2 regions of the Metabacillus sp. SLBN-84 genome follow, and region 1 is predicted to be linked to the other one. Evidence: riboswitches for the same ligand, from Rfam matches in the RefSeq annotation. Region 1 holds a riboswitch; the other holds the start of a gene.
The links. Region 1 has a riboswitch for cyclic di-AMP ahead of RKD52_RS03590 (hypothetical protein). Riboswitches for the same ligand answer to the same signal wherever they lie in the genome.

Region 1 (9,935 bases):
ATTTTGGGAGATGCAGGAGCGAATGCGATGGCTCTGCTCGCCGTTGTTTCACTTTTCGGTTCCACAATCGGCTGGATTCTGCTTTCATCGGAAGTGCCGTATCAGGCTGCAAAATCAGGGATCTTCCCGGCATTCTTTGCAAAGACCAATAAAAAAGGCAGTCCTAAAAATGCCCTGCTGATTACAAATCTGATGTCGCAGATTTTCATTTTCTCAACGATTTCAGGAACCATCAGCGAAGCTTATACGTTCCTGACAACGTCAGCTACACTTGCTTATCTTTTCCCGTACCTTGTATCCTCCATCTTCTTCCTGAAGCTGATTGCTAAAGGAGAAACGTATGATCTGGTAAAGGGTTCACGTGTAAGAGACGGGATCATCGCGTCCATAGCCTGTATCTATTCTGTCTGGGTTATTGTTACAGGAACAGCGGATCTCAAAACGTTTGCTTTAGGCGTTGGCCTTTTCCTTGCAGGTTTTGTCATCTATCCATTCCTTAAAAAATATATGAAAAAAGAAGAATCTGCTTCTGCTTAACCAAAAGGGCTGCACCCATTAGTGCAGCCCTTTTAAATTACTGCCGGAGCAAACATCTGACTTGCACAATACTCGATGATTTCTCTCCTTCTTATGATTCCGATAAAGATTCCTTTGTCATCTGTCACAGGCACAAAATTCTGTTCCATGGCCCTGGAAATGATATGCTCCATTTCAGCCTGAATGGAAATGGGCTCGTTTTTGCGGTGAAAAGAAATTTCCGTCAGCCTGATCTTTTCTGTGTTGTGAAAATTCAGGTTTGGGGTGTTTTTCAGCTTCCAGAGCAGATCTCCCTCTGTCAGCGTCGTGACATATTTGCCTTCATGATCAAGCAGCGGAACCGCCGAATATCGGTGGTATTCCATCTTTTCAAGCGCCTGCCGCATCGTCGACTGGATAGGCAAATAGACAACATCCTTTTTAGGGATCAGGAAAAAAGCAATATTCATTTCTTAAAAGTCCTCTCTATATTTTTCCATCTGAAACGATATGAATATCAATGTTTTCTGTTTTTCGCATAATGGTATTTACAATAGACCCTTTTCGGATTTCTTCCCATCGTGTTCTTGCTGACTGTCCAAGCAGAATCTGTGTCACATGGTATTTATTTGCTGCCTCAATAATAATCTCAGCGGGCTTCCGGTTTCTCTCATGCTCAAGCAAAAAGACGGCATTAAATTGAGAGGAGAGCAGCTGCCACCGTTCTATTTTTTCTCTCATCTCCTGAGTAAATGATTCTTTCGGATATTTTACAGCATGCAGAACATACAGCTGTGCACGGAGGCGGTTCGCCATCCTCCAGCCTCTTCTGATCAGTTTTTCGGCAGTAGGGCCGTACCCGACGCAAACAAGTATTTTTTCATGCACACCAATGGGTCCGTATGAAAGATTTCCGCTGATCTGCTCCATTTTTTCATCTACATCATCCGCCACTTCTCTAAGAGCGAGCTCCCTTAAAGCGGATAAATTCGGAACGGTAAAGAAATGGGAGAGGCTTTGTTCGATTTTATCTGAGCCGTAAATTTTCCCTTCTGTCATTCTTTTTCTGAGCGTTTCAGGCGTCACATCAATCAGCTGGATTTCGCTTGCTCTTTGAACAAACAAATCAGGCACCCTTTCGCGCACAGCCACTCTCGTTATCTGCTGGACAATATCGTGGACACTTTCCAGATGCTGAATATTGACGGCCGACATGACATTGATTCCTGCTTCCAGAATCTCCTCAACATCCATATATCGTTTAAGATTTTTAGACCCTGGAATATTTGTATGAGCAAGCTCATCGATAATGACAACAGCCGGTTTCCTTTCAATTATGGCTTCTGTATTCAGTTCTCTGAAGACGCTCCCTTTATACGTCATTTCTTTAAGGGGAATGACTTCAAGGTCTTTTATTAAATCTTCGGTTTCTCTTCTTCCGTGGCATTCAATCAGTCCAATGACTGCATCAATGCCTTCAAGCTTTAAGTCGTGGGCATCCTGGAGCATTTTGTATGACTTCCCGACCCCGGGGGCTGCTCCTACATAAAGCTTCAGTTTGCCACGGTTCATTTCTGCTATTTCATCAAGCAGCTCCTGAGGGGTTTTCCGTCTGAAATATGGATGGTTTTCGGTCATATTTTCACCTCCTCAATAAAAAACAGCTCAGTCAGCCCTTCACAAGAATCCAGCCTCAGCGCAATCGGCAGCTGAGGCGGATCTTTTATTGTGGCTGTTATCGCATAGATTGTTGTTTTACAGTGGCATCCGTTCCCTTTCGCTCCAGTCACAAGATTACCGCGGGGAGCCGGAAGCTTCCCGATATGAACGAAACTGTCAAGTGCTTTCCTAGATGGCTACCCAGAGAGATGAGATACTTTTCAGGCTAAATAAGACGTGAACTCATTCTCCTCTCTTTTTGATGGCAGGACTGTTTTTATGATGAATCTAAATCTCAAATCATACCCGTTCCCTTGCGCTACAGTCACACGATTACCGCGGGGAGGGCCGGGAGCCTCCTCAGCTTCGCCTGCGGGGTCTCCCGTACCCTCTTCATCCCGCAGGAGTCAAGTGCCTTCCGCTTCAGTCCACTGGTGCTTAAACTTATATTTAAGAAACAAGGACGAACGCAGCCTGCTTAAAATAGAAGGTATGAGCACGGCACAAAGGTAAAAATCTTAACTTCGGTCAGCACTCTTATATTTGTGGGTTTTCACATTTTATCTTTCCGTATAAAGGGCTGTTCCGCTAACTCGCTGCGCTTGTGGGATCTTCCGTGCCCACTTCATCCCGCAGGAGGCAGGCGGGTTCAACTGCAGTCCACTATTTTTAAAATACAGGCTAAAGAAACATAGCCATACTTATTGTTTCTTCATGTTTTTCAAGTCCAGATTCAATTTAAGAACATTCACTCTTTCTTCCCCAAACAGTCCAAGTTCTTTTCCCTGCACATGTTTTTCAATCAGCTTTTCAAGTTCAGCTTTTTTAATTCCCGTTGCTTCTGAGACGCGGCTGACCTGAACATAGGCTGCATTTGGACTTATGTGCGGATCAAGTCCTGAACCAGAATTTGTCAGCAGATCATTCGGCACATCGCTTATAGGTGTTTCAGGATTATTTTTTTCCCACTCTTTTATCGATTCCTTCGTACGGTTCAGCATATCTTCATTTGATGGTGCGTAGTTGTTCGATCCTGATCCTGCACCGTTGTATTCTATACTTGAGACTCTTCCGTGGAAATAACCTGCTTCTGTAAAGGACTGTCCGATAAGCTCAGAACCTATTACCTTGTTATTCTCATCGTAAATTAAACTCCCATCTGCCTTGTCCGGAGCAGCGGCCTGGGCAATGACTGTTACAGCAGCCGGATATACCAGTCCGCAGAATACCATTAACACCAGGCTCATTCTAATAATCGGTCCTATGATTGATTGTTTTTCTTCCACTTTATGAACCTCTTTTCTTCTTATATAAATAGGGCAAGACAAAGATCAATGAATTTGATGCCGATAAACGGAACCAGGACTCCTCCCAAACCGTATACAAGCAGATTTTTTCTGAGAAGGGCATTTGAACTCATCGGCTTGTAGCTGACGCCTTTCATTGCGAGAGGAATCAGAATCGGAATGATGATCGCGTTAAAAATCAGGGCTGACAGGATGGCTGAAATTGGCGAGTCAAGCCTCATCACATTCAGCATGCTCATTTCCGGAATGGCGAGCATAAACATGGCCGGTATAATCGCAAAGTACTTGGCAATATCGTTTGCGATACTGAACGTTGTCAGGGCACCGCGGGTCATCAGCAGCTGTTTTCCGATTGAGACTACTTCAATGATTTTCGTAGGATTTGAATCCAGATCCACCATATTCGCAGCTTCCTTCGCAGCTGCCGTCCCGCTGTTCATGGCAAGACCCACATCCGCCTGGGCAAGAGCAGGGGCATCATTGGTGCCGTCTCCCGTCATCGCAACGAGCTTGCCTTGTGCCTGCTCATATTTAATGACTTCAATTTTGTCCTCAGGTTTGCACTCTGCGATAAATTCATCCACACCCGCTTCCTTTGCTATTGTGGCAGCTGTGAGCGGATTATCTCCTGTACACATGACGGTTTTGATTCCCATGCTGCGGAGCTTGTCAAAACGCTCCTTCATTCCAGGCTTAACGGTATCTTTCAAGTAGATTAATCCGAATATCTGATCATTCATCGCTACAGCAAGAGGTGTACCGCCTGCTTTGGAAATATCGTCCGTTTTCTTGTCCAGATCAGCCGGAATGGTGCCTCCGCGTGAGAGAACCCATTTTTTCACGGCATCCACCGCACCTTTTCTTACAACTGATCCGTCAGGCAAATCCATTCCGCTCATTCGGGTCTCCGCTTTAAATTCAATGAACGTTCCTCCATCTGCAAGACCCGTTCTGTATGAAAGCTGTTTATTCTTCAGCAGCTCAAGAACAGATCTTCCTTCAGGTGTTTCATCCTCCAGCGAGCTGACGGCCGTCCATTGCGCCAAATCCTGCATCGGGGCATTGCCCACAGGAATAAACTCGCTTGCCATTCGGTTTCCGAATGTGATAGTACCTGTTTTGTCCAGAATGATTGTGTTAATGTCCCCTGCAGCTTCAACGGCTTTTCCTGACATGGCAATGACATTGAACTGTGTTACACGATCCATCCCGGCAATTCCGATGGCGGAGAGCAATCCCCCGATTGTCGTAGGAATCAGACAGACAAGCAAGGCAATCAGAACCGGTATTTCAAGACGAAACCCGAGGTAGTCCGTGTAAAAAGGAAGAGTCACAACGACAATCATGAAAATAAGAGTGAGGCTTGTTAAAACCGTATTCAACGCTATTTCATTCGGTGTTTTCTGGCGCTCGGCTCCCTCAACAAGAGCAATCATTTTATCAAGAAAAGATTCACCAGGATCACTCGTGATTCTCACCTTGATCTGATCGCTGACCACCTTTGTTCCGCCTGTTACAGAGTTAAAATCCCCTCCCGCTTCCTTAATGACCGGAGCGGATTCACCCGTAATCGCGGATTCATCAACAGACGCAAGACCGGAAATGATTTCACCGTCACCAGGAATAAATTCGCCCTGGGACACAATGACCACATCCCCCTTGCGAAGCGACGCGGAGTCAACCTTTTCAATATTCCCGCCTGGTTTTACTCTGTTTGCCGTCATTTCTTTCTTGGAATTTTTCAGCGAGTTTGCCTGAGCCATCCCCCGCCCCTCTGCCAATGCTTCTGCAAAGTTGGCAAATAAAACGGTGAATAAAAGAATCAGGGAGACGGTTAAATTAAACGCCGTGCTGACTTCCGCAGGTCCGAATGCATTTGGTGCAAAAGTAAGCAGCAGAGTTAAGAAAAAACCGATTTCTACTATAAACATGATTGGATTTTTGACCATGATCCGGGGATCAAGTTTCAGAAAGGAAGCCTTTACCGCATTGAAGATCAGCCCTTGACCTGCTTTCGTCCGGTTTGCCGGCTTGTGCCCTTCAGGTTCTGTCTGTCCGGCAGCTTCTTTTTGATCATATCTTTCATCAGCAGCCTTCGCTGCTGTTGCTAGTGTCTTACTCATTTTGGATCCTCCAATTGAATTATAAAGTTAACAGCTCTGCCACTGGCCCAAGAACCAATACTGGGAAGAAGGTTAATGCTCCGACAATGAATACCGCTCCGACAAAAATGGTTCCAAACAGACTTGTGTCGGTACGGAATGTTCCTATCGTTTCCGGAACAAGCTTTTTAGCCGCTAAAGATGCTCCTACGGCAAGGATGGCAATGATTCCAAAGTATCTTCCGATAAACATGACAATACCTGTTGAGATGTTCCAAAACGGAGTGGCATCCCCCAAACCTTCAAAGCCTGAACCGTTATTGGCTGCAGAAGACGTGTATTCATACAGCACTTGGGAAAGCCCGTGAAACCCTGGATTTGAAATGCCGTCAGATCCAAGCGGCGTATAAAGCGCCAGGGCTGTTGATCCAAGTATCAAAAACGGATGAATCAACAGAGTGACCGCAATCAGCTTCATTTCTTTTCCTTCAATTTTTTTGCCAAGGAATTCCGGCGTGCGCCCAACCATAAGGCCTGATAAGAAAACTGCAATAATAGCGTACATCATAATGTTCATGAATCCGGCACCTGCACCGCCGAACACGGTATTCAGAAGCATATTCGACAAGGCCAGCATTCCGGTAATGGGAGAAAGTGTATCATGCATGGTATTGACAGCCCCTGTTTCAGAAGCCGTCGTGACAACCGCATAGAGAGTGGATTGAACGGTACCAAACCGCACCTCTTTCCCTTCCATGCTTCCTGAAGCCTGCTCAAGACCTGCTTCAGCCAGTCTCGGATTCCCCTGAAATTCAGATAGAAGAGCTGTTCCAAGAAACACTGCAAAAATCATTGCCATAGCCGCAAATAAAATTCGTCCCTGTTTTTTATTGCCTACCATTTTTCCGTACGTATATGGAAGGGCTGTCGGGATGAGAAGCATTAAAAGCATTTGCAGCACATTGCTCACTGCGTTGGGATTTTCAAACGGATGGGCTGAGTTGACTCCAAAAAATCCTCCGCCGTTATTTCCTGCTTCTTTAATGGATAAGAGAGAAGCAACAGGTCCCCTTGCGATTGTCTGCTCTGCTCCTTCCACTGTGCTGGCCGTGACACTGGCATCAAGCGTTTGAGGAACGCCAAGAAAGACAAATATCAGGCCGGCTGCAAAGGCAAGCGGCAGAAAAACCCTTGTGATCGCACGAATTAAATCAACAAAGAAATTTCCAAGCGGATTACCCGATAATCCTCTAATAAGTGCAATCGCAGCTGCAAAAGCGGTTGCAGGTGCCGTAAACATCATAAACGTGATGGCAATCATCTGTGAGAAATAGGACAGGCCGCTCTCCCCGCTGTAGTGCTGAAGGTTCGTATTTGTCATAAAGCTGATGGCCGTATTAAAAGCAAGCGTTGGATCCATTCCGGCAATACCGCTTGGATTCAAAGGAAGCGAACCCTGAAAACGAAACACCAGATAAACGATGAAAATCATAAAGATGTTTGAAAGCAACAGAGCTATAGCATACTGCCTGAAACCTTGATTCTTCTGTTTAATGCCGCTCAGTTTATAAATTGCTTTCTCAAAAGGTCCAAAAATGGAATCAAGCCTTGTTGTTTCATAAGAAAATGCCTGTGCAATATATAGTCCAGCCGGCTTGGAAAGCAGCACAGCTAGCCCCAATGTCAGGATAATTGAAAGAATGGATAGTACACTCAAAGTCTTTTCCTCCGCAAGTTAAAATTTTTCCGGGTTAACAAGTGCATAAAGCAAATAAAGCGTTATGGCGGCAATTCCGCCAAGCAAAACAATCATCACTTTTCTTCCCTTCCTTCGTTCACAATCTTTTCAGACCAGCTGATCAGTCCGGCCATCAGCAGCGCAAGAGCTGCAAAAGACACCGCCATGATGATGTCAAGCATAGTAAAATCCCCCCGTTCTTACTGAATCAAAAATTTCACGCTATCTGCTTTTGAATACATGACATGCTGGGCACCGAGCAGTTCATAGAGCCTGGCCGGGTAATTCGCCTTTTTAGTAATAACGGTAATCGGCGCTCTGACGCTTGCTTTGAGTATTTCCATCAGCCTGCAGGTCTCGGCTATTTTGTCCTCGAGAAGAAGCACTCTTGAGACAGGCTCGTTTATTAGCAGATACTGGGCATTTTGCCTGATAAAATAAATGGTTTTAAACCCTTTGGATCTTAAATGACTTTCTACACTGTAATCTCCCGTAATAAAGGACAGCGACGAGTTCTCAGGGAGAATCTCATCCAGGCACCCAAGCCTCGTATAGCTCGGTATGCAAATCAGCATTGCTTCCATAACCTTCCCCGCCTTTTCGCTCCGTCTTTGCTCCGGCAGCCAAACAGCCGGACAGCACCTGAATTCACTCTTTATTCCAGTAAAAAACCGCGGAAGAGGGTTCTTCCGCGGCTTTTAGGCATCACTTAAAAAGCATGCCGCACCTGCAGTTTCGATTTCCCTCATCGCGCTTTCGGGGTTAGCTGTCGGATTCGGGCTATGAGAGCTGCCCTGCCACCATATTCAGATGGATTCACCCCAAGCGGCAATTTGCCGCAAAAGATTGGATCCCCCGATTTCATTGTGAAATTAAGCGATTAAGTATTCAGTTCTGGTTTGATATCTCTTTTAGAGATCCACCTCCTTAATTGATTTTTGCTGTCTGCTTTAGACTTGATTCAATTCTCCGAGCCAATAGGAGCATGATGCCGGCTTGCTTAAAATGACATATCTGGCGCCTAATTTTTTGTAAAGATCATAATGCCTGCTGTCATCTGTCATCACAACAATCCTCATTGTTCCCAGATCAGAGAAAAAAGCCGTCAGTTCAAATCCTTCGTTGATTGAATCCGAGATAATATAGACAGATTGATAGCCGTCAAATCTCTTTTCAAGTTCAAGCAGATTATCCAGCCTTGTATTGCCTTCCTTTGAGTTTGTCAGCTCAAACGCATACTGTTCATAAGACATCACATCTGCGTATTTGCGGTGAACGTTAATCTCCTCTATTACAGAAACGAATAAATCCCCCTTGCCTATAACCAGTGTCTGATTCATCGTTATCCCCCGAATCGTTCCATGATTGACAGTGCATTTTGTTCTCTTGCTGAATTAACCCTTTCAGGATCAATCAGCCATAGAACAAAAAAAGAGACCAATGCTTACTCTTCCCCCAACCCAGTACACATGTAATCAAATCAGCAGGCAGCTGCCCGGCATGATTGATTCTCATATGGCTGTTTTGGAGAAAAAGTACTCATTGGTCTACTTAACGCCCAGCAAGCCGCAGCCCTCTTTGCGTTCCGTCTTCCGTTTTTCCTTTTTCAAACGAATTGCTGAATCAAAAAGACCTTCTACAGTCCCCAGGCCTCTTCTCTGCCTAAAAAAAGGCAGTAAAAAAAAGACTCCTGTTAAGGCGGTCTTTGGACCTCCTTCGCTTTAGCCGACGAAGTTAGCTGACGGGTAGGATGGCGAAAGATCTCATCCTTTCTGCAAAAGCAGAATTAACCCCAAAAAATTGGTTCCTCCGTTCCCGTGTCACGGGACTAGGCCGATATGCAATTCGTGATTACGAGATTATCTTACTCCCGCGATAAAACTGTGTAAACAAGGAAATACACTAAAAAACAGGGACTTTAGTGACCTTTAGTCTATTATTCTCTCTCTTACTCTCATTTCCTCACGTTTTTAAAAAATCTCACTTCTCTCTCCCGCTTGTATCAGCCTGTCAACTGTACACTCTGTTTCCTGTCATTTACAGAATGCTATTGACAGGGTCATGGCGGGTAAGTAAGATAAACTCGTCTAATGATGCAAAGCTCAAGGGGGATCTTGCCATCTTCTAAAATCCTCTTGAACGGCATCCGTTTATCCTAATCAAAAGCATTTGTGCCGGGGGTATAATCAAATGGCTGTGTCGCCTAAAAAGAAATTGGAAATGGAATTAAGTGAAGCCTTTATCAAGCTTCAAAGGGATTTAATCGGACGCGGACCGCAGGAAACAAGAACCTACATTGTCCATGATATGGTCATTGCCCGGTTTAAGGGCGTTCTCACAGTTGAGGAAAAACATCTGGTTGAAAACGAAAATGGCAGAAAACTCGTTAAACAAATGAGACAGGTTCTGCGTGAAATGTACAGTAAAAAATTTGAAGAAATTGTAGAAAACTGCACGGGCTGCAGGGTTCTTTCAAGCCACAGCGATATCAGCACAAAGATGGGCGAACGAATTGAAGTGTTTGTGGTTGATAAGGATCTGGAGCGGCTCCTTGAATGAAAGAACTAAATAACCGGAACAAAAAGGGAGTATGCAAATTGAGCATACTCTTTT
Region 2 (19,630 bases), 820 kb from region 1:
ATTAGACAAAAACAAGTCGGCAGAACTGTTTGAAATACTGACAGGCGAACAGTTATCTGAGCAGAAATAATGATTTGGCCTCGATTTAGAGGCCTTTTATTCAGCTTCTTCTATAGTGCCAGTCCAGTGTACTGATGATTAAAACGTCAGTCTCCAGAACCTATTTATACTCCATAACGTTTAACCACTGGCCATCCGGACCTATTGTGATATGAGGGATTTCATTTAACTCAAATAGGTTATAAAAATCATCGCGCTTATTAAGTTTTCACATCTGTTTCAGAAAAGACAATATAGTCCATCGTTGTTGACCGCAAATAAAATTCATAGATAAATTGTTTGTTAAGGTCCTTTACGTACCCCACCTTACCAGTATCCCCTTTAAAAAAACGGGATAACGAAATGGTTTTAACTGAGATGAAATTTGCAGAGAGTGTTTTTAAAAGTTCTGCTTCATAATCTGGGATGATTGCATATATGAAGCAGCACTTCTTATAGTATAAAGATACTTGGTGTATCATTTCTTGTTCATCCATTTCCCCGTCAAGCATTACTTCTGTTCTCTTCACCAATCGATTTACCTCCATCCAATTCCAATTATTTCAAATCGCAACAAGATTAACAACATCTTTTCTATAAAAAAGAAGGCTTTACCGGAAAGCCTTCTTCTGTTACTTGAAATTCATTTATTATTCTTATTATGTTTGTTTTCTTTATTCAAAAAGGATGCTGCTATAGCTGAAAAAATATCTCCAAGAAGAGTTAAAAGTGCACTCATGTCTCTCACCCTTTCTCTTTGAGTATTTTTTAACTGCATTTCAAATTGTTCCTTATTCCTTAAACACCATAGAAACTAGTATGGGTGTCACCTCTGGGTAATCATTACACTTATATACTACCATAAACTCACTCATACTGTTTTTGCTGAGCTGGCTTTAATCATATTCGTTGACAGAACCACCTACAAATATTACTATATGTTTAAACACTTAAACATATAGTAGTTGGAAGGATGATCTTAGTAATGAAGAAAACCGTACTTGTCACAGGCGGAACCGGCTATGTTGCAGCCTGGGTCGTTAAAGAGCTGCTTGATGGCGGCCATAATGTAAGAATTACTGTCCGCGATGCAGCGAAGACAGAAAAATACCAGCATCTCCTGGATGCGGAGAAACAATCTGCCGGAAAACTGACAGTCTATGAGGCGGATTTACTGAAAAAAGGAAGCTTTGATGAAGCCGTGAAAGGCTCTGAATATGTTTTTCATACCGCTTCTCCTTTTTTCATCAGCGGATTTAAAGATGCTCAAAAGGACTTGATTGAACCGGCTTTGGAAGGCACGAAAAACGTTCTGGAGTCTGTCAGACGTTCACCTGAAGTGAAACGGGTTGTCCTTACGAGCAGTGCAGTGGCCATTTTTGGGGATAATGCGGATAAGGAGGGCAAGTCCTCGTTTAATGAAAAGGATTGGAACACAACAAGCAGTGTTTCCCATCAGCCATACAGCTACTCAAAAACACTCGCTGAAAAGGCGGCCTGGGAAATGGCGGACAAGCAGCATTTTGATTTAGTCACTATTAACCCAACCTTTGTTCTTGGTCCTTCGCTTTCTAAACGGTCAGATTCAACGAGCATCAGTACGATTCTCGACCTTCTGAAAGGCGGATTTAAAAGCGGTGTTCCCAACTTAATCAACGGAACCGTTGATGTGCGCGATGTCGCAAAAGCCCATGTGCTTGCAGCCTTCACAGAATCTGCAAAGGGCAGATACCTGATTTCAAATGAAGAGGCCTCCCTGCTTGATATGGCACGGATATTTGAAGAGAACCGCCCAAATCACTATCCTCTTCCTAAACGAGAAGTGCCAAAACCGCTCATCTGGCTGATTGCACCTAAAGTAGGTCTGACTCGGAAGTATGTCAACAAAAACGTTGGAGTAAACGCCCGCTTTGATAACAGAAAAAGCATAAATGAATTGGGCATGACTTACAGAAGCCTTAAAGAGACTTTGATTGATCAGAACGAGCAGCTTGAGGCTGACGGCCTGCTGGCATAAAAAGACCAAAAAAGATGATTTCATAATGAAATCATCTTTTTTAATTCATTATTACCCTTAAAGGAAGGAAGAGGAAATAGTCTTATCAGGTTCTATAAATCTTACATACTTTCTCAAAGTAAAAGAATACACCCCTGTACCAATCAATATAACGGAAGACAGCACAAACAGGATGGTAATGCCGTAAGCTTCAGCTATCATGCCGTACAGCAGACTGGAAATGCCGAAAACACCAGTTAAGATAGCGTCTCTGGCTGCAAACACTTTCGGCAGAAGCTTTTTTTCTGAGTGATTTTGTATAAGCGTGATTTGTCCGATCAACTTGATTTCACTCCCTATTCCCACAAGGAATGAAATCAGAAGCGGTGCGGTCCCCGCTGTTGTGAAGCCGAACAAAAGGGTTAAGATCCCCCCGGCTGTTGAACCTGCAATGATTGCATAGCGAATAGACTTTTTTAGAATGGATTCAAATCTTATACATAAAAGCCCGCCTAAAATCAAACCGGCAAAGTATGCTGAGTTCAAATACCCCCACCATGCTTCACCTTTGCTCAGCACTTCTTCCACATAAACAAGTAGAACAGCAGCAATCCATACGACTTGTGCTATAGAATCGAAGAAATCAACGACAGAAATGACCCGCAGGGACGGGGTTTTCCAAATCGCTTTCCAGCCCTCCTGCATGGAACTCCACTTCGTTTTTCCTTCCTTTTCGTTTCTGCCTTCATTGATATGCGGCATCTGTATGAATGACATCATAATGGTTGATCCGGCAAAAAGCAGCACAGAGAAATATAATACTTCTTTTCCGCCGACAAGCGAAACCGCGATACTTCCAAGCGGCCAGCTCCCAAGCTGAACAAGTTGATCTACAACCGCCATAAATCCATTCACGCGGACGATGCGGTCCTCTGGAACTAAATACGGAATGAGCGAATTTCTGATCGGCACAGCCCACCCGTCGAAAAAAGCTATGACTGAAATTAGAGGAAAAACCGTAAGGATCCTTTCCCCCGGAAACAGAGTTAAGCAAACAGCAAGCATGAGTAAGAACAACGTCTTAATCAGTTGAGAGTATACAAGAATGGTTTTATAAGAGAATCGGTCAATAATGAACGGAGCTGTCACCCCGCCTGCGAACCTTGACAGCGTTACAGCAAACGGAACAGCTGCTGTCATTGCGATTGAGCCTGAGACGAAATACATGTAACTTAACAAGGCTACGATGTAGAATACATCTGCAGCATTGGCAAAACCCTGGCCAATCCACAAAAAATGAAACGAATGGTTTTTCACCTGTCAATCACCTTCACTTGTCTTAAAATATGTTTAAGTAGTAAGTGAAAGTGTGATTACAATGGAACTCATCCTTTCTGAATGAACCCTTCTTTGTCTTTATCCCAGAAAGTAATTGACCATAGGAGACTTCGCATTTATTCCTGCGGGCAGGTCCCCGGCAATTTGCCTGCGGTCAATCTCTAGGAAATAAGCGGCTTTACTAAGTGTGTCATAAAAAAGAGGAACTGCTTCCATCTCTCTGAATACATAAACCTGTATAGGCTGACATCCTGATTTATAAGCTTCAGTCAGACGGTGGTTTCCGTTTATGCAATAGGGCTTGCCGTTTGTCAGCAAACTGTTTTGAAGGATCATGACAGGATTTTTGTGATTGGGCTTTATCCGAGCAGGATCAGTGTTTACATTCCCTTGATCAACTGCATGGATGATGCGGGACGGCTCAAAAATTTCTGCTTTAAGTCCATTTTTAATTATATATGATGTTGCTCCATCTATGTCTAGAGCGTATTCAAATACTCCTGTTTCATATACCGCATACAGTGAAAACGTTTCTTGGCCAATTGGATGGACAACAGGATATTCTTCTTTAGCCAGGATGCGGGTAAACACATCCAGCCATTTTTCAGCGATGTCAGCACCATACTGCGAGGTGTCCTTCATTTCTTCCATGCACAAATGAAAGTGACGTGCCGGCTGGAACACCCTTGATTCTCTTTCATAAAAATCTATTTTAGATTCCACATCAACCTCCACGCAATCATTGTGATTTTCCACTTACTATTATCACATATTGACCACTTTAAATGCAGATAATTTTGAAAGCTTCAGAGGTGACACTTCGCTGAATGACGCCACAAATGAAGATCCATCTCTGTTAATGACGGCAGGATTACGATTATGAGAACACAATTAAGGATGCATGACATAGATTATTCAGCAAAAAGAAGCTGAATTCACTCCTGTTTAATTACCATTTAAATAACCGTCCCAATCGTAGTCATCAATCTTATAAAATTCTCCTTTATCATTTCTTTCATAAGCACACAAAGGTGAATCATGAATAAATTCTAATATGGAATCATCGAAATTCAAGATTACTCCAATAGAGACAATGTGAAAGTTTTCTGAATCACTTAGATAGTCATTATCTTCGTAGCCACTGAATATAGACCAGCCAAAATCTTCTTCACCGTTTGGATGATCCCTCAGCAAAAAGTTATATTCTCTTTTTTCAAGTACATCTTCGCTAACTGTAACTAAGCTGTCAAAATAAAAATCCCAGTTGGATGAAGCTGGGTCTTGATATTCCGTAGCGCAAATATTCTCAACTCCAAATGAAATCTCATTGCCTATTTTCAATGGCAAACGATGTGGTTCATTATCCAGCTTGCCTTTAAATCTTTTTCCGTTTATGCTGGTAATTTGAACCCACATTCTCTCTCCTCTATATCCATCATCCTCAGCCTTCTCAGTGACGAAGATTACCTTTACATAATCACCAACTTTTAATTTGTCCAACACTTCTAAACTAGGGACATAAAATGTATACGGTGATTCTTTGTTCAGGTCATAGACATTATCTAAGTACCAGTTCATTCTGTTTCTCCCCCTGACCTCGATATAAATAAATAGTAGAAACCTTTTAGCTATTACTAGCCGGTGAGCTGGAATTGCAAACTCATGTGTTCTAAATACAAAGCAAAGTTGTAATAAGATTGGATTAAGTAAGGTTTTTACATTCAGCATCATCATTGGTCCAAGCTAATTCCAATTTTAGCATATTCTTGGGCACCTATCTTCTAACCAGCAGTTTCTAGCTGGTTAGGATTTAATTCCACCTGTTAAATGAGCAATAAAACGTTTATGTTAATAAATAAAAAAAAATCCAATTTATATATAAATTGGATTTCTTTTTATTTTGCTATTTGTTTTTTAAAAACTCATCACTCGTTCATCCTCGCTGCTGTTATCTATTCAGCTGTGCTGCAGTTTTCTATCTTTTCGAACATACGATAAGAAAAGCACGCTTGAAGCTCCGATCAGCAGCGTCATTCCCCAAAAGATGTTCGTATAAACAGATGCAGCCGGGACATTCTGCTGCCATCCTATCAATAAACCTGACAGCGCGACTCCGAAGGCACCGCCGAAAAACTGGATCAGCTGCATGAGTCCCATGCCTGATCCAATTTCATCTTCAGGAAGAATTCGGGATGCCTCATTGGCAATGCTCGACGTCAGGCTTGAGAAGCCTGTGCTCATGAACATGTATGCAATCATAATGGCATATGGTGATAATCCTGCGAATAAAGACAAAATCAGCAGTGAAATCAGCAGCATCACATGACCAAAGGAGATAAGCGGAATATTTCCGAATTTGTCAATCAGCCGGCCAATAAACTGTGCTGCAACTGCCGAGAGTATGGCACCGGGAAAAATGATCAGTCCAATGGCGGCAGGATCTTTTTCATAAAGTTCCGTTAAGATCATCGGCATCATAAAGAGTGCTGAAAAGTGCAGGATAAATCCTGCAAAGGCGGATGCGGCAAGCTTTACATACTGTCTGTTTTTGAACAGCGAAGGCTGCACAAACGGCATGCTTACTTTATGGACATGCCTCCACAAGAGATACAGGACCGCAAGCGAACCGATCAGAAGCGGCACAGACAAGGTGGATAAAAAGAGCAGCAGGCCTGTTACTCCAAGACCTGTCAGCAATCCGCCGGCAGAATCAAAGTGCACCTTCTGTACATCTTCTTTTGGGAGAAGCTTCTTGAAAACCGGTAGAAACAGTACAACAAATGCCGTGATCACAAATAGATAATTCCATCCAAGATAGGTGGTAATGGCTCCACCGATGACCGGACCAAGTCCAAAACCAAGCGATGCGGCAGAAGAAATCAGCGACATCGCCTTTCCTCTTCTTGAAATCGGAATATATTTTCCGGCAAGAACCATGGCAAGTCCCGGTACAGCTCCCGCTCCTGCAGCCTGGAGAACCCGGGCAAACAAGAGAAGATAAAAACTTTCAGAGAAAAATCCAATGACAGAGGCTGCACCAAGCATCGCAAGTCCGATTGCGAGAAGCCTCGAAATGGGAATGAAATCCGACAGTCTGCTGTAAGTCAGCGTCGAAATGGCAAAAGCAATGGAATATCCGGAGACAATCCATGAAGCTGTAGCAGATGAGAGACTCAGATCACTCAGTACGCTCGGCAGCGCCACGTTAAACATGGTCGTATTCATGACGACAAGCCAGACTGTTAAGCTCCAGAGCCAGACAATTTTATTTTCATGTTTTAAGCCAGGAACTGCCGGCGGTCTTTCTTCTATTTTCGTTGACACACTATCCCGCCTTCAGTTTATTATTTCGTATACCTAAAGAAATATATACTCTTACAGCCTGTACAGTCAAACGATTTGCTTTAATCATTCCTGTATAAAGAAGAAAACCCTTCTTAACCAAGAAGGGTTTTCTTTTAGGTTTAGTATTTGTTTTCTTTAACAGCAGATACTTGCCATTCAACACCATATTTGTCTTTAACCTGTCCGTAAGCCGGACTCCAAAATGTTTCCTGAAGGGGCATTGTGACTGTTCCGCCTGCTGAAAGCTTTTCAAATACATCCTTGGCTGCGTCTGCCGAATCAATATGCATCGCTATGGAAAGCTGTGAACCGAGAGTATAAGGCATACCAGGAAACGTATCTGACAGCATCATGATTGTATTGCCTGTCTTAAACTGTGCATTCATCACACGGTCCTTTGCATCAGCAGGGATTGGATGATTAGGATCTTCGGGCATTTCTCCAAATGTCTGAATTGAAATCAGTTCAGCATCCAAAGCATCTACATAAAACTTCACTGCCTCTTGACCATTTCCATTTGTTACAATGTAAGGATTTACTGATGTGATCATGTTACACCTCATCGTCATAATTTTAATAAGAACATTTGTTCGCTATTATCATAGCATGATTCGTTTTCATTTGCCAAACAATTTTCAAACTAAACTAAGCCCGCACTCTACTTCTTTAGAGGCGGGCTAATTTCCTGCAAAGTCAGCATTTTTTTTAAGTTACCTCACTCCGTACTTTTTCATCCGCTTTTCATCCTTTGCATCCTTCACGACGAGCACGGCGTGTATGGCTCCAGGAAGATAAAAAATGAGTGTTAAAATCAGGTTAAGCAGTGCCTGAAACGGTCTGCCGACAAACAGCACAGCCACAGGCGGCAGTAAAATTGCCAATAAATAAAGCATCATTATTCACCCCGTTCTTTTCTTATCCGTAACATTTTACCCCGATTCACCGGTTTAGAAACAGTAAAAAACACGGAGCACAAGGCCCCGTGTTCTGTTTTTACTTAGACATCCATTCTGTATGGAAAATGCCTTCTTTGTCTGTACGCTGGTAAGTGTGCGCTCCGAAGTAGTCGCGCTGCGCCTGAATAAGGTTGGCAGGCAATGTAGCCGTGCGGTAGCTGTCGTAATAGGAAAGGGCAGCCGAGAAGCTTGGTACCGGAACACCCTGCTCAATAGCAACTGTCAGCACTTTGCGTAGAGCTCCCTGGTAGCTTTCTGCGATCTCTTTGAAGTAAGGGTCAAGCAGAAGATTCGCAAGCTCGCCGTCGCGGTCATACGCATCTTTGATTTTTTGAAGGAAGGCTGCACGGATGATGCATCCGCCTCTGAAAATCATCGCGATGTCGCCGTACTGAAGATCCCAGTTGTATTCCTCAGAAGCTGCTCTCATTTGGGCAAAACCTTGTGCATACGAGCAGATTTTACTCATATAAAGCGCTTTGCGGACAACTTCAATCAGTTCTTTTTTGTCGCCTTCAAATGGTGTAACAGAAGGACCCGAAAGAATGCCGCTCGCTTTTACACGCTCATCTTTCATGGCAGAGATGAAGCGGGCAAACACGGATTCCGTAATAATCGGAAGCGGAACACCTAAATCAAGGGCACTTTTGCTTGTCCATTTTCCAGTTCCTTTTTGTCCTGCTGTATCAAGAATCACATCAACAAGCGGCTTGCCTGTTTCATCATCTGTTTTTGTGAAAATGTCAGCCGTGATTTCAATCAGATAGCTGTCAAGCTCGCCTTTATTCCACTCGGCAAATACTTCATGCAGTTCCTGTGCAGATAGGCCAAGAACATTTTTAAGGATGAAATACGCTTCTGAAATCAGCTGCATATCGCCGTACTCAATGCCGTTATGCACCATTTTCACATAATGGCCGGCACCGTCCGGACCGATATAAGTTGTACATGGATCTCCGTCCACTTTTGCAGATATCGCTTCAAAAATCGGCTTTACAAGCTCAAATGCTTCCTTTTGTCCGCCAGGCATGATCGAAGGTCCTTTAAGGGCTCCTTCCTCTCCGCCTGAAACGCCGGTGCCGATAAAGTGAATGCCGCTTTCAGCAAGCTCTTTGTTTCTGCGCTGTGTATCTGTGTACAGCGTATTTCCGCCGTCGATCAGAATATCGCCTTTATCAAGATGTGGAAGAAGCTGCTCGATTGTTGCATCTGTTGCAAAACCGGCTTTTACCATAAGAAGAATTTTGCGCGGTGTTTCAAGAGACTGAACAAATTCTTCAATGCTGTATGTACCTGTCAGGTTCTTGCCGCTGTGTTCTTTCAGCATTTCTTCTGTTTTATCTGAAGAACGGTTATAAACGGCCACCGAATAGCCGCGGCTTTCTATATTAAGAGCGAGGTTTTTGCCCATGACGGCCAAACCGATAACGCCAATTTGCTGTTTAGACATGTTTATACTCCCTTTCTGTCCCAAATATCGTTGTTCGCATGAATATGCATTCCTTCTGTAAAATAACACAGTGCCCTTGCTTTTATCAAGGAAAGCGCCTTGTCTCATTCCCTTAAAAAATCTTTATTGAAACTTGTCCCGCTTGTTTTATCATCTTCCAGGTGGACCGCTTTCATCCCGCGTTTAATGACACTTTCTCCAAATTTTTTCTGAATGTCCTCAATCGTTTTAAATAGAGGCTCTTTTTTTGCATCCTCCTGAAAAGAAAACAGATCCAGCTGTTTATAGGCAGCTCCTTTTGGCACAAGGTCCTGGCACGTAACCCCAAGCAAACGTACGGGATCTCCCGTCCAGTGCCTGTCAAAAATCTCTTTTGCGTGAGTGTACAGCTCTTCCTTTTCACCAAGTGGATTATTGACTGTCCGGCTGCGGGTAAATGTGCTTCTGTCTGAGTAGCGAATCGTAATAAAGATCTTTGTTCCAAGCACCTCTTTCCGTTTCATCCGCATGCTGACGGACTGGGAAAGGCGGTTCAGAGTATCGTACAGGACGCGAACATCACTTGAATCTTTGGAGAGAGTGGTAGAATTCCCAATGCTCTTAAAATCATGGATGCTGTCCGGGTTGACTTCCCTGCTGTCTATACCGTTTGCCCTTTTTTTCAGCCGTTCACCGTTAATGCCCAGGAGCTGTTTCAATGAAATCGGATCGGCTTCAGCCAGATCTTTGATCGTCTGAATGCCAATGGTGCGGAGTTTTTCTGCCGTTTTTTCTCCCACTCCGTGCATCTCGCCTGCTGGAAGCGGCCACAGTGTCTCGTGAAGCTCCCGTTTTCTGAGGACGGTGATGCCCAGTGGCTTTTTCATATTGGAAGCCATCTTGGCAAGGAACTTATTCGGGGCAATGCCAATACTTGATGGCAGAAGCAGCTCTTCAAGCAATCGCTGCTGAATCGTTTTTGCCACTTGAAGCGGATTGCCTTCCTTCAGATATTCCGTCAAATCCATATACCCTTCATCAATAGAGACAGGCTCAACCAGCTCGGTAAATTCTCTTAACAGGTCGAACATTGCTCTTGATGCCTTCCGGTACCGGTCAAAATTCGGCTTCCTGACAATCAGTTCGGGACAATGGCGCTTCGCCTGCCACAGCGGCATTGTTGTTTTCACTCCTCTTGCTCTTGCCTCATAGCTGCACGTGACAACAATTCCCTTCCGTTCTTCCACATTTCCGGCAATGGCGAGGGGTTTCCCCCTCAGCTCAGGCTCAAACGCCATCTCAACTGATGCGTAAAAACTGTTCATATCCACATGGAGAATCACTCTTGGACCGCTTCGTCCGTTCATTTCCATTCAACTTCTTTCAAGGCTCTTTTATGTTAAAAGTTTACCATAACCCTAATTAAAAGTACCAACTGAGCGTATTGTCCAGGCTGAATGCTAGTAAAAAACAATTGACAACTTGTCTGCATTCAGAGTAAATTATATCTTGTGTGATTTTATAAACAGACAAACTTCATAATAAGCTTAATCTTTTCAGAGCGGGGGAATCATGCATTTGGTAAGGCTCTTACCTTGGGGTGAATCCGTAAATGGAAGGGAACTCTCAATCCCGAATCCGACAGTTAACCTCGTATGCTTTATTGGGAGAAAGACTTTAATTGTGTATTAAAGACCTTTCTTACTTTAGATTGGTCTTTTTTTGTATTTTCAGAATTCTTACATCAAAGAGGAGGTTCATCTATGAAGAAATTTCGTTTGGGACTGGCTTCCCAAATTTTCATTGGTTTGATTTTAGGTATTTTAGTTGGTGTCGTCTGGTTTAATGACCCTCGCCTTGCAGCCGTGCTGCAGCCGCTTGGTGACTTGTTTCTCCGTTTGATCAAAATGATCGTGATTCCGATTGTTATCTCCAGTCTGATTGTTGGAGTTGCGGGTGCCGGGAATGGAAAACACGTTGGAAGACTCGGCGGAAAAACCATTCTCTATTTTGAAATCATTACAACCGTAGCGATTGTCCTCGGTGTATTGCTTGCAAACGTCTTTCAGCCGGGACAGGGTGTTGACCTTGAATCTGCCCAAAAGACAGATATCCAGCAGTATGTCGACACATCTGAGGAGCAAAGTGAAAAATCGGTTGCCGAAACGTTCCTTCATATTGTGCCGACGAACTTCTTTAAATCCGTCGTAGAAGGCGATATGCTTGCCATCATCTTTTTCTCCGTCCTCTTCGGCCTTGGCGTAGCAGCCATTGGAGAACGCGGAAAGCCCGTCCTGCAATTCTTTGACGGTGTTTCACACGCGATGTTCCACGTCGTAAATCTCGTAATGAAAGTGGCTCCACTCGGCGTGTTTGCCCTGATTGGAGTAACCGTTTCGAAATTTGGAATTGATTCACTGCTGTCTCTTGGAAAATTGGTTCTATTAGTATACGCTGCACTGATTTTCTTCCTGATTGTCGTGCTGGGTGCAGTGGCAAAATGGGCGGGCGTCAATATCTTTATGCTGCTGCGCTACATTAAGGACGAGCTGCTGCTTGCATTTAGTACGTCAAGCTCTGAAACCGTCCTTCCCCGCATCATGGAAAAGCTTGAAAAAATGGGATGCCCTAAAGGAATTGTGTCTTTCGTCGTTCCGATCGGATACACTTTTAACCTTGACGGATCAGTGCTTTATCAGGCCATCGCTGCCTTGTTCCTCGCACAGGTCTACGGCATTGAATTAACGATCGTTCAGCAATTAACGCTGATCTTAGTCTTGATGGTTACGTCTAAAGGGATGGCTGCCGTTCCTGGAACATCCTTTGTCGTGCTGCTTGCCACTCTCGGAACGATTGGAATTCCTGCAGAAGGACTTGCCTTCATTGCAGGTGTTGACCGCATCATGGATATGGCCCGCACAGTCGTCAACCTTGTCGGCAATACACTCGCTGCCATTGTGATGTCAAAATCCGAAGGCCAGTACAACCGGATTAAAGCGGATGAAGTTATGAAAGCAAGTGCATAAATAAGTTGAGCCCCCGGAAAATGTTCCGGGGGTTTTGTTAGTTCTTATTGTACTCCTTGAAACCATATGTAAGCACTCCTCCAACAATCCCGATCATGGCAGCAACCGGTGCTGAAAACACGAAACCGATTGCCACTGCAAATCCAACTCCTGCACCTACGGACGGGTCCTCATTAGGATAAAATTCAGTAAAGAGCGCAAGGCCCAATACGATCAGGATAAATGATCCAAACCCTGAAATTAAAAACCCCAGAAAAAAATGTTTCATGTTATACTCCTCTTGATTTTTATAGACTTTAAGCAGAACACGGTTTATATATTTGCTTACCCTCCCACATCGTTTCTCAGTTTCCGAGGGTAGGATTCGCCTCTTTGCTTACCCTCCCACATCGTTTCTCGGTTTCCGAGGGGACGATTCATCCATTTGCTTACCCACCCACATCGTTTCTCAGTTTCCGAGGGGACGATTCATCCATTTGCTTACACCCACATCGTTTCTCAGTTTCCGAGGGTAGGATTCGCCTCTTTGCTTACCCTCCAACATCGTTTCTCAGTTTCCGAGGGTAGGATTCGCCTCTTTGCTTACCCTCCCACATCGTTTCTCAGTTTCCGAGGGTAGGATTCGCCTCTTTGCTTACCCTCCCACATCGTTTCTCAGTTTCCGAGGGTAGGATTCGCCTCTTTGCTTACCCTCCCACATCGTTTCTTGATTTACGAGGGTACGATTCTCACTTTAAATTGACTCGCGTTCCCGAAATTCAAAAACACACCATCCCTTACAAGAATGATGTGCTCTGCTTGCCCCTGATTACTTGCACTCTACCTTATCAAATCCAAACCGCTCCAGAAATTCATTGTAGGCTTCCATTCTGCCGAGGATTTTTCCTCTTTCCAGCTCTTCCATGTTCTCCTGGAGGAGTTTGCAGTTTTCTTCGGCTCTTGTTCTCACGTAAGATGCAATGGCACTTTCATTAAATGTATTCATTGTGATCACTCTCCTTAATATGGAAAATACCCATTGCAGACCTTATACAAACACAGAGCCGAACATCGATAAAGCCCTCCGTCCAGATGAACAGAGGGCTTGCTTGCTTTATTTCTTCCAGTTGTTCCGGATAAACTCTTCTCTTCCGGATTCTTCTCGTTCCTGCTTGTATTTTTCAGGGTTTTTCGCATAGAACTTCTGATGGTATTCTTCTGCCGGATAAAATGGGGAAGCAGGCAGGATCTCTGTCACGACAGGCTTTTGAAAGCGTCCGCTTGCGTCAATTTCCTGCTTTGTTTTTTCAGCCTTCAGCTTTTGCTCTTCTGTGTGATAGAAAATGGCAGTGCGATACTGGCTGCCGCGGTCGAAGAACTGGCCGCCGTCATCTGTCGGATCAATCTGCGGCCAATAGAGTTCAAGCAGGGTGTCATAGGAAAAGACATCCGGATCAAAGGTAATTTCAACCGCTTCCCTGTGTCCTGTTTCACCTGTTTTGATTTGTTCATATGAAGGATTTTCAAGTGTTCCCCCCGTATAGCCCGAAACGACTTCAATAATTCCCGGCTGTTCGTCGAACGGCTTCACCATGCACCAAAAACAGCCTCCTGCAAATGTTGCCTTTTCTCTTCTTCCCATGATCTGCACCTCTTTCTATGATGTAAAACAGCAGACACAATCTATGTGCCTGCCATTTTTTCAATTATTCGCTTTTAGCTACTTCTTTAATTATTGATACCACAAGCTCGGCTGTTTTGACAAGTTCTTCAATTGGCATCTTCTCATTTGTAGTGTGGATGTCTTCGTATCCGACAGCAAGGTTGACAGTCGGGATGTCAAAGCCGGCAATTACGTTTGCGTCACTTCCGCCGCCGCTTGTCTGAAGTTCGCTTGTACGGCCGATGTTTGCTGCCGCGCGCTTTGCCACTTCTACAACGTGATCTCCCTCTCCAAACTTAAAGCCAGGATACATCACTTCGATTTCAACTTCTGCACGGCCTCCCATTTCAGCCGCCGCACTTTCGAACGCTTCTTTCATTTTAGCTGTTTGGGCTTCCATTTTTTCAGGAACGAGTGATCTCGCTTCAGCCAGGATATTCACTTGGTCGCACACAATGTTTGTTTGCGTGCCTCCTTCGAATCGGCCGATGTTTGCTGTTGTTTCATGATCAATTCTTCCAAGCGGCATTTTTGCAATCGCTTTTGAAGCAATTGTAATCGCAGAAATGCCCTTTTCCGGTGCAACGCCTGCGTGGGCGGTCTTGCCGAAAATAGACGCTCTCACTTTTGCCTGTGTCGGAGCAGCCACAATAATGGTTCCTACTTTTCCGTCACTATCAAGGGCATATCCGAATTTAGCCGTCACTTTAGATCCGTCCAACGCTTTTGCGCCTACTAGACCGGATTCTTCTCCAACTGTGATGATGAATTCAATTTTCCCGTGAGCGATGTTGTTTTCTTTCAGCACACGCACAGCTTCAAGCATGGCTGATAATCCCGTTTTGTCATCTGCCCCAAGAATCGTTGTGCCGTCTGTTACAATGTATCCGTCTTTAATAGAAGGTTTTATTCCTTTTCCCGGAACGACCGTGTCCATATGGGATGTAAAATAAATCGGATCAATGCCGTCCTGCACAGCATCCAGCGTGCAGATCAGGTTGCCCGCACCATGTCCAGTAATACTTGTTGTATCATCTTCTTCAACGCGCACGCCAAGTGCTTCAAACTTTTCAGTCAGGACTTTGGCGATTTTTGTTTCGAATTTTGTTTCAGAATCAATTTGAACAAGCTCTAAAAACTCATTCACTAAACGTTCTTGATTAATCATGTTTGTTTCCTCCTAGGCTTAAAGCGGAATGTTTCCATGTTTTTTGGCAGGACGCTGCTCTTGCTTTGTGCGCAGCATCTCGAGAGCCTGAATAAGCTTTATTCTTGTATCGCGGGGGTCAATCACGTCATCGACCATCCCTTGGCTTGCTGCAACATAAGGATTGGCGAATTTTTCGCGGTACTCCTCTATTTTGGCTGCCCGCGTTTCTTCCGGATTCTCGCTGTTTTCAATCTCTCTGGCAAAAATAATATTCGCAGCACCCTGAGGACCCATAACAGCGATCTCGGCATTCGGCCATGCAAAAACCAGATCCGCTCCGATCGACTTGCTGTTCAGCGCCACATATGCTCCGCCGTATGCTTTGCGGAGAATGACCGTAAGCTTTGGCACCGTCGCCTCTGAGTATGCATATAAGATTTTTGCCCCGTGGCGGATAATTCCCCCGTGCTCCTGTTTAATTCCCGGGAAAAAGCCTGTTACATCTTCAAATGTAATAAGCGGAATCTGGAATGAATCGCAGAAGCGAATGAATCTGGATGCTTTATCGGATGAATCAATATCAAGCCCGCCTGCCATATATTTGGGCTGATTGCAGACAAGGCCCACAACCTCTCCTTTAATGCGCGCAAACCCGACAACAATGTTTTTGGCAAAGTCTTTTTGAACCTCGTAAAAAGATCCTGCATCCGCGACTTCCTCAATAACCACCCTGACATCATAGGGTCTAAGAGCATCAAACGGGATGCAGTCCGTCAGATTCGGCCTGTAGTCAGACTCTTCTTCATGCGGCAAAACCGGCGTTTTTTCCTGGTTGTTCTGCGGCAAATATGTAAGTAATTTTCGCACCTGGGAAAGCACTTCTTCCTCCGTCTGTCCGGAAAAATGGGCATTCCCGCTGATCGTATTATGTACTTTGGCCCCGCCCAGATCCTCCGAGCTGATTTTTTCTCCGGTCACGGTCTCAATGACCTTAGGCCCTGTAATGAACATTTGGCTTGTTTTCTCGACCATGAACACAAAATCGGTGATTGCCGGAGAATATACGGCTCCCCCGGCACAGGGGCCGAGAATGACAGATATTTGCGGAATGACTCCCGAATAGATGGTATTCCGGTAAAAGATCTGCCCGTAGCCATCTAATGATACCACACCTTCCTGAATCCTGGCACCTCCGGAGTCATTCAGGCCGACGAACGGCGTTCCGCTTTTTACGGCAAGATCCATGACTGCAGCAATCTTTTTGGCGTGCATTTCTCCGAGTGCTCCCCCAAAAACCGTGAAGTCCTGTGAGAACAAATAAATCGGACGGCCGTTTACTTTACCATAGCCGGTAACGACACCGTCGCCCGGTCCTTTTTTCCCGCTCAGCCCGAAATCATTGCAGCGGTGCTCAATGAAGGGATTCATTTCAACGAACGTGCCTTCATCAACCAAAAGGTCTATTCTCTCCCGTGCAGTCAGCTTGCCCTTTTCGTGCTGCTTTTCAATGCGCTCATCCCCGCCGCCCATCTCAACTTCCCGTCTCCGGTCATACAGCTCGTTGATTTTATCAAAGATATCGATGTTCATGATATCGTTCCTCCTTTCTTTTCACATAGTTCAACCAGCACTCCATTTGCAGCTTTAGGATGCAGGAAAGCAATGGAGGCACCGCCTGCACCGTTTCTTGGAGTCTCATCTATCATTTTGATTCCGTGTTCTTTCAATTCACGAATCCTCATTCCTATATCATCTACTGCCAAAGCCAAATGATGTATGCCTTCTCCGCGCTTTTCAATGAACCTGGCTACAGCACTTTCTTTTGAAACCGGCTCAAGCAGCTCGATTTTCGTTTCTCCTGCTTTCAGAAAAGCCACTTTGACTCCCTGTTCTTCTACCGTTTCCATTCCTTCAAGCTTTAACCCGAGTGTTTCCTGATAAAAAGGAAGCACCGCTTCAATTGAATGGACGGCTACCCCAATGTGATCGACCTTTTTGACCATTTCTTCCCCTCCTCATGATGAAAACGCTTAACATCGTGAACATGACATACTTCTTTGCCAATCGACGAAATTCCTTCTTTTTCGGGCAAAAATGTCCATCTTTGTTCATATCTCCTCCCTTGTCCGTACCTCCTATCCGCGTTAGAATAGAAGGACAAACCCTCTGAAATGGAGTGAAAGACATGTCTAAACGATTTCAAAAAGTCATTATCTATCTCATGCTCTTCGTCATGCTGGCAACTACTCTTTTAGCTGGGATGAGTATGTGGTTCTAATAAGAAAAGCGGAATCGCCCGATTAGCTCCGGGAGTCAGATAAGGAAACGGCGGTAAAGGCGCTTTTTGCCTTTGCCGACGGTTCCGTTCTGATAGAGGAGTTGGGCGATGGCACTGGACAATAAGAAAAGCGGAGCCGACCGTTTAGCCCTGACAGGCAGAAAAGAAATCACCCGAAAAGTCCGGGCTTGACTTTTTGGGGGATTTTGTTCTGACGGAAGGGCTGGGAGGCGGAGCTGGACACCACGAAAAGCGGAATCGCCTTGCTCAGCTCCGAAGGGCAGAAAAGGCTTCGCCGCAAAAAGCCGGTTTTGCTTTTTGCGGCGAAGACGTTCTGGCCGAGGAGTTAGGCGATGGAGCTGGACAATGCGAAAAGCGAAGCCGACCGTTCAGCTCCGAAAGTCAGATTAAAGGACGCAAAAAAAGGTGATTCCCTCTCAGGAATCACCTTTTTTAATTGCCCCTTTTTCAGCTGCAATCTCTTCAAAGGACTTGCCGTTTTTTGTGATAAACACTTTGGTTCCAACCGGAATGTGTTCAAAGAGGATCTCGACTTCTTCGTTGTACATGCGAACACAGCCTTGAGTGACGAAGGATCCGATGGAATCCTCGTTGTTTGTGCCGTGGATGCCGTATATCCGTCCATCTGTGTTTTCGGCGTCAAAGCCGATCCACCTTGTGCCAAGAGGATTTTTCGGATCTCCGCCGGGGATATCTTTTTTCCGGTAATAGGGCTCTGCCGCTTTAACTGTGATTGTAAATTCTCCCTCAGGCGTCAGATCATCGTTTTTTCCTGTTGCCACATCAAAGGTTTTAATAATCTGCCCGTTATCAATGTAAGCAAGTTCGTTCGTCTGCTTATTAATGATGAGGTACGGATCGCCGACTGACGGATTTTGTCCGAGCGGCCAAAGCGGAGACAGGAACATTATGAGCAGGAACAGCATTTTCAAAGTCTATCACCCTTTTTGAATTATGATGCTCCTGCAGGCTTCATTTCATTCTTGCGGGACATGCCTTTAAATTGACTTTTTATCACAAGATATTGTTCCATCTCACGGACAAAATGCAAGAGCGCGGCCCGTGCCTCGAATTCTTCCCGGGTTTCCGGGAGCGGCATTTCTTCGAACATTCTTCTCATCTCAGCAAGCTTTACAAGAAATTTGTGAGCGGTGTTGCCGGGGTGGATCGCTTCTCTCACTTCCCGGATAAAGTCCGCCACAATCTCCGCCTGATCGACCGTTACTTTGATTGAGGCAATGATTGGGAGTACCCTCTCAATGATTTCAAACTGTTTTTCCCTCATTTTAAAATAATGATAGTAGAGGTTTTCATGTCTCATAAAATGATTTTCTACATCTCTGAACGCGAGCGTTTTTGCTTCGTTGATGATGGCGGCTGTTTCTGTAATTTCCTTTCCATCCCACGAACTGTCATGCGAAAGCAGGTATTCCTCAATCTCAAGGAAGATTTTCGAGAGGCGGTCCTCAATTTCCAGCTGATATTCTTTCAGCTTTTTATCTACACTCGGCATGTAAAGGTTCATGATAAGCGCTACTCCTATGCCGGTTGCAATCAGAGCAATCTCATTCAAGACCAGATCAAACGTAATGTGCGAGGCTGTATAGAGATGGAGAATAATGACCGAGCTTGTGACAATTCCTTCTTTCGCTTTTAAAAGAACGGTTACTGGAATAAAAAATAAGAGCAGCAGGCCGATCACTAACGGATGATAGCCGATTCCTTCAAAAAAGACAAAGGAAAATAAGATGGCGATCAGGCAGGCAAAAAAACGTGCCCATGAGGTCTGAAGCGATTTTTTCTTCGTCACCTGGATGCATAGAATCGTCAGGATGCCCGCGGATGCAAAATTCTGCAGTCCGAAAAGCTCGGCAAGACTGATGGCGATGGCTGCACCAAGTGCTGTTTTGAGTGTGCGGTAACCAATTTTAAACATGTGTCTTCCCCTTGCGTTTCATGTGATATGAGGTTTCATATCCTTTTTTCATACGGTGCCCAATTGAAGGCACAAAGATAAAAAAGATGATCATGATGATCATCTTTTTCTAAAAAGCTATTATAGCATTTTTTCAAGAAAGTTTTGAGCACGCTGTGTTTTTGGATTCGAAAAGAACTCTTTTGGCGCAGCATCTTCTACAAGTCTTCCTTCATCAAGGAAAAGAACCCTGTCTGCAACTTCTCTGGCAAAGCCCATCTCGTGCGTGACGATCGCCATCGTCATGCCTGAAAATGCGAGGTTCTTCATGACCTCGAGAACTTCCTTGACCATTTCAGGATCAAGAGCGGATGTCGGTTCATCGAACAGCATCACTTCAGGATTCATCGCGAGTGCTCTTGCAATAGCAACACGCTGTTTCTGTCCGCCGGAGAGTCGGTTTGGATATTCATGCGCTTTTTCAGCGAGCCCGAC

Region 2: another riboswitch for cyclic di-AMP. It lies ahead of RKD52_RS07800 (cation:dicarboxylate symporter family transporter); the one in region 1 lies ahead of RKD52_RS03590 (hypothetical protein).

Annotation. Positions count from the first base shown of each region.
Region 1 is NZ_JBRJIP010000001.1:742,454-752,388, reverse strand. Features, by position in the region: gene RKD52_RS03630 (amino acid permease) at 1-537, shown strand, start outside; gene RKD52_RS03625 (CBS domain-containing protein) at 570-986, opposite strand; gene kdpDN (KdpD-like non-kinase potassium sensor) at 1,003-2,154, opposite strand; gene kdpC (potassium-transporting ATPase subunit KdpC) at 2,877-3,461, opposite strand; gene kdpB (potassium-transporting ATPase subunit KdpB) at 3,482-5,605, opposite strand; gene kdpA (potassium-transporting ATPase subunit KdpA) at 5,625-7,301, opposite strand; gene RKD52_RS03600 (potassium-transporting ATPase subunit F) at 7,320-7,397, opposite strand; gene RKD52_RS03595 (signal peptide protein) at 7,397-7,504, opposite strand; gene RKD52_RS03590 (hypothetical protein) at 7,523-7,906, opposite strand; cyclic di-AMP (ydaO/yuaA leader) riboswitch at 8,060-8,211, opposite strand; gene RKD52_RS03585 (hypothetical protein) at 8,273-8,662, opposite strand; cyclic di-AMP (ydaO/yuaA leader) riboswitch at 9,031-9,167, opposite strand; gene RKD52_RS03580 (DUF2294 domain-containing protein) at 9,513-9,881, shown strand.
Region 2 is NZ_JBRJIP010000001.1:1,561,255-1,580,884, reverse strand. Features, by position in the region: gene RKD52_RS07855 (hypothetical protein) at 1-70, shown strand, start outside; gene RKD52_RS07850 (hypothetical protein) at 261-572, opposite strand; gene RKD52_RS07845 (SDR family oxidoreductase) at 1,025-2,056, shown strand; gene RKD52_RS07840 (MFS transporter) at 2,114-3,352, opposite strand; gene RKD52_RS07835 (hypothetical protein) at 3,452-4,096, opposite strand; gene RKD52_RS07830 (immunity protein Imm33 domain-containing protein) at 4,319-4,951, opposite strand; gene RKD52_RS07825 (MFS transporter) at 5,330-6,697, opposite strand; gene RKD52_RS07820 (VOC family protein) at 6,838-7,269, opposite strand; gene RKD52_RS07815 (YqaE/Pmp3 family membrane protein) at 7,429-7,611, opposite strand; gene gndA (NADP-dependent phosphogluconate dehydrogenase) at 7,712-9,124, opposite strand; gene RKD52_RS07805 (DNA polymerase IV) at 9,229-10,470, opposite strand; cyclic di-AMP (ydaO/yuaA leader) riboswitch at 10,638-10,778, shown strand; gene RKD52_RS07800 (cation:dicarboxylate symporter family transporter) at 10,867-12,129, shown strand; gene RKD52_RS07795 (hypothetical protein) at 12,167-12,397, opposite strand; gene RKD52_RS07790 (hypothetical protein) at 12,938-13,114, opposite strand; gene msrA (peptide-methionine (S)-S-oxide reductase MsrA) at 13,223-13,750, opposite strand; gene RKD52_RS07780 (M20/M25/M40 family metallo-hydrolase) at 13,815-14,939, opposite strand; gene RKD52_RS07775 (acyl-CoA carboxylase subunit beta) at 14,958-16,505, opposite strand; gene mce (methylmalonyl-CoA epimerase) at 16,508-16,924, opposite strand; gene prli42 (stressosome-associated protein Prli42) at 17,107-17,199, shown strand; gene RKD52_RS07760 (L,D-transpeptidase) at 17,637-18,152, opposite strand; gene RKD52_RS07755 (aromatic acid exporter family protein) at 18,173-19,156, opposite strand; gene RKD52_RS07750 (amino acid ABC transporter ATP-binding protein) at 19,277-19,630, opposite strand, start outside.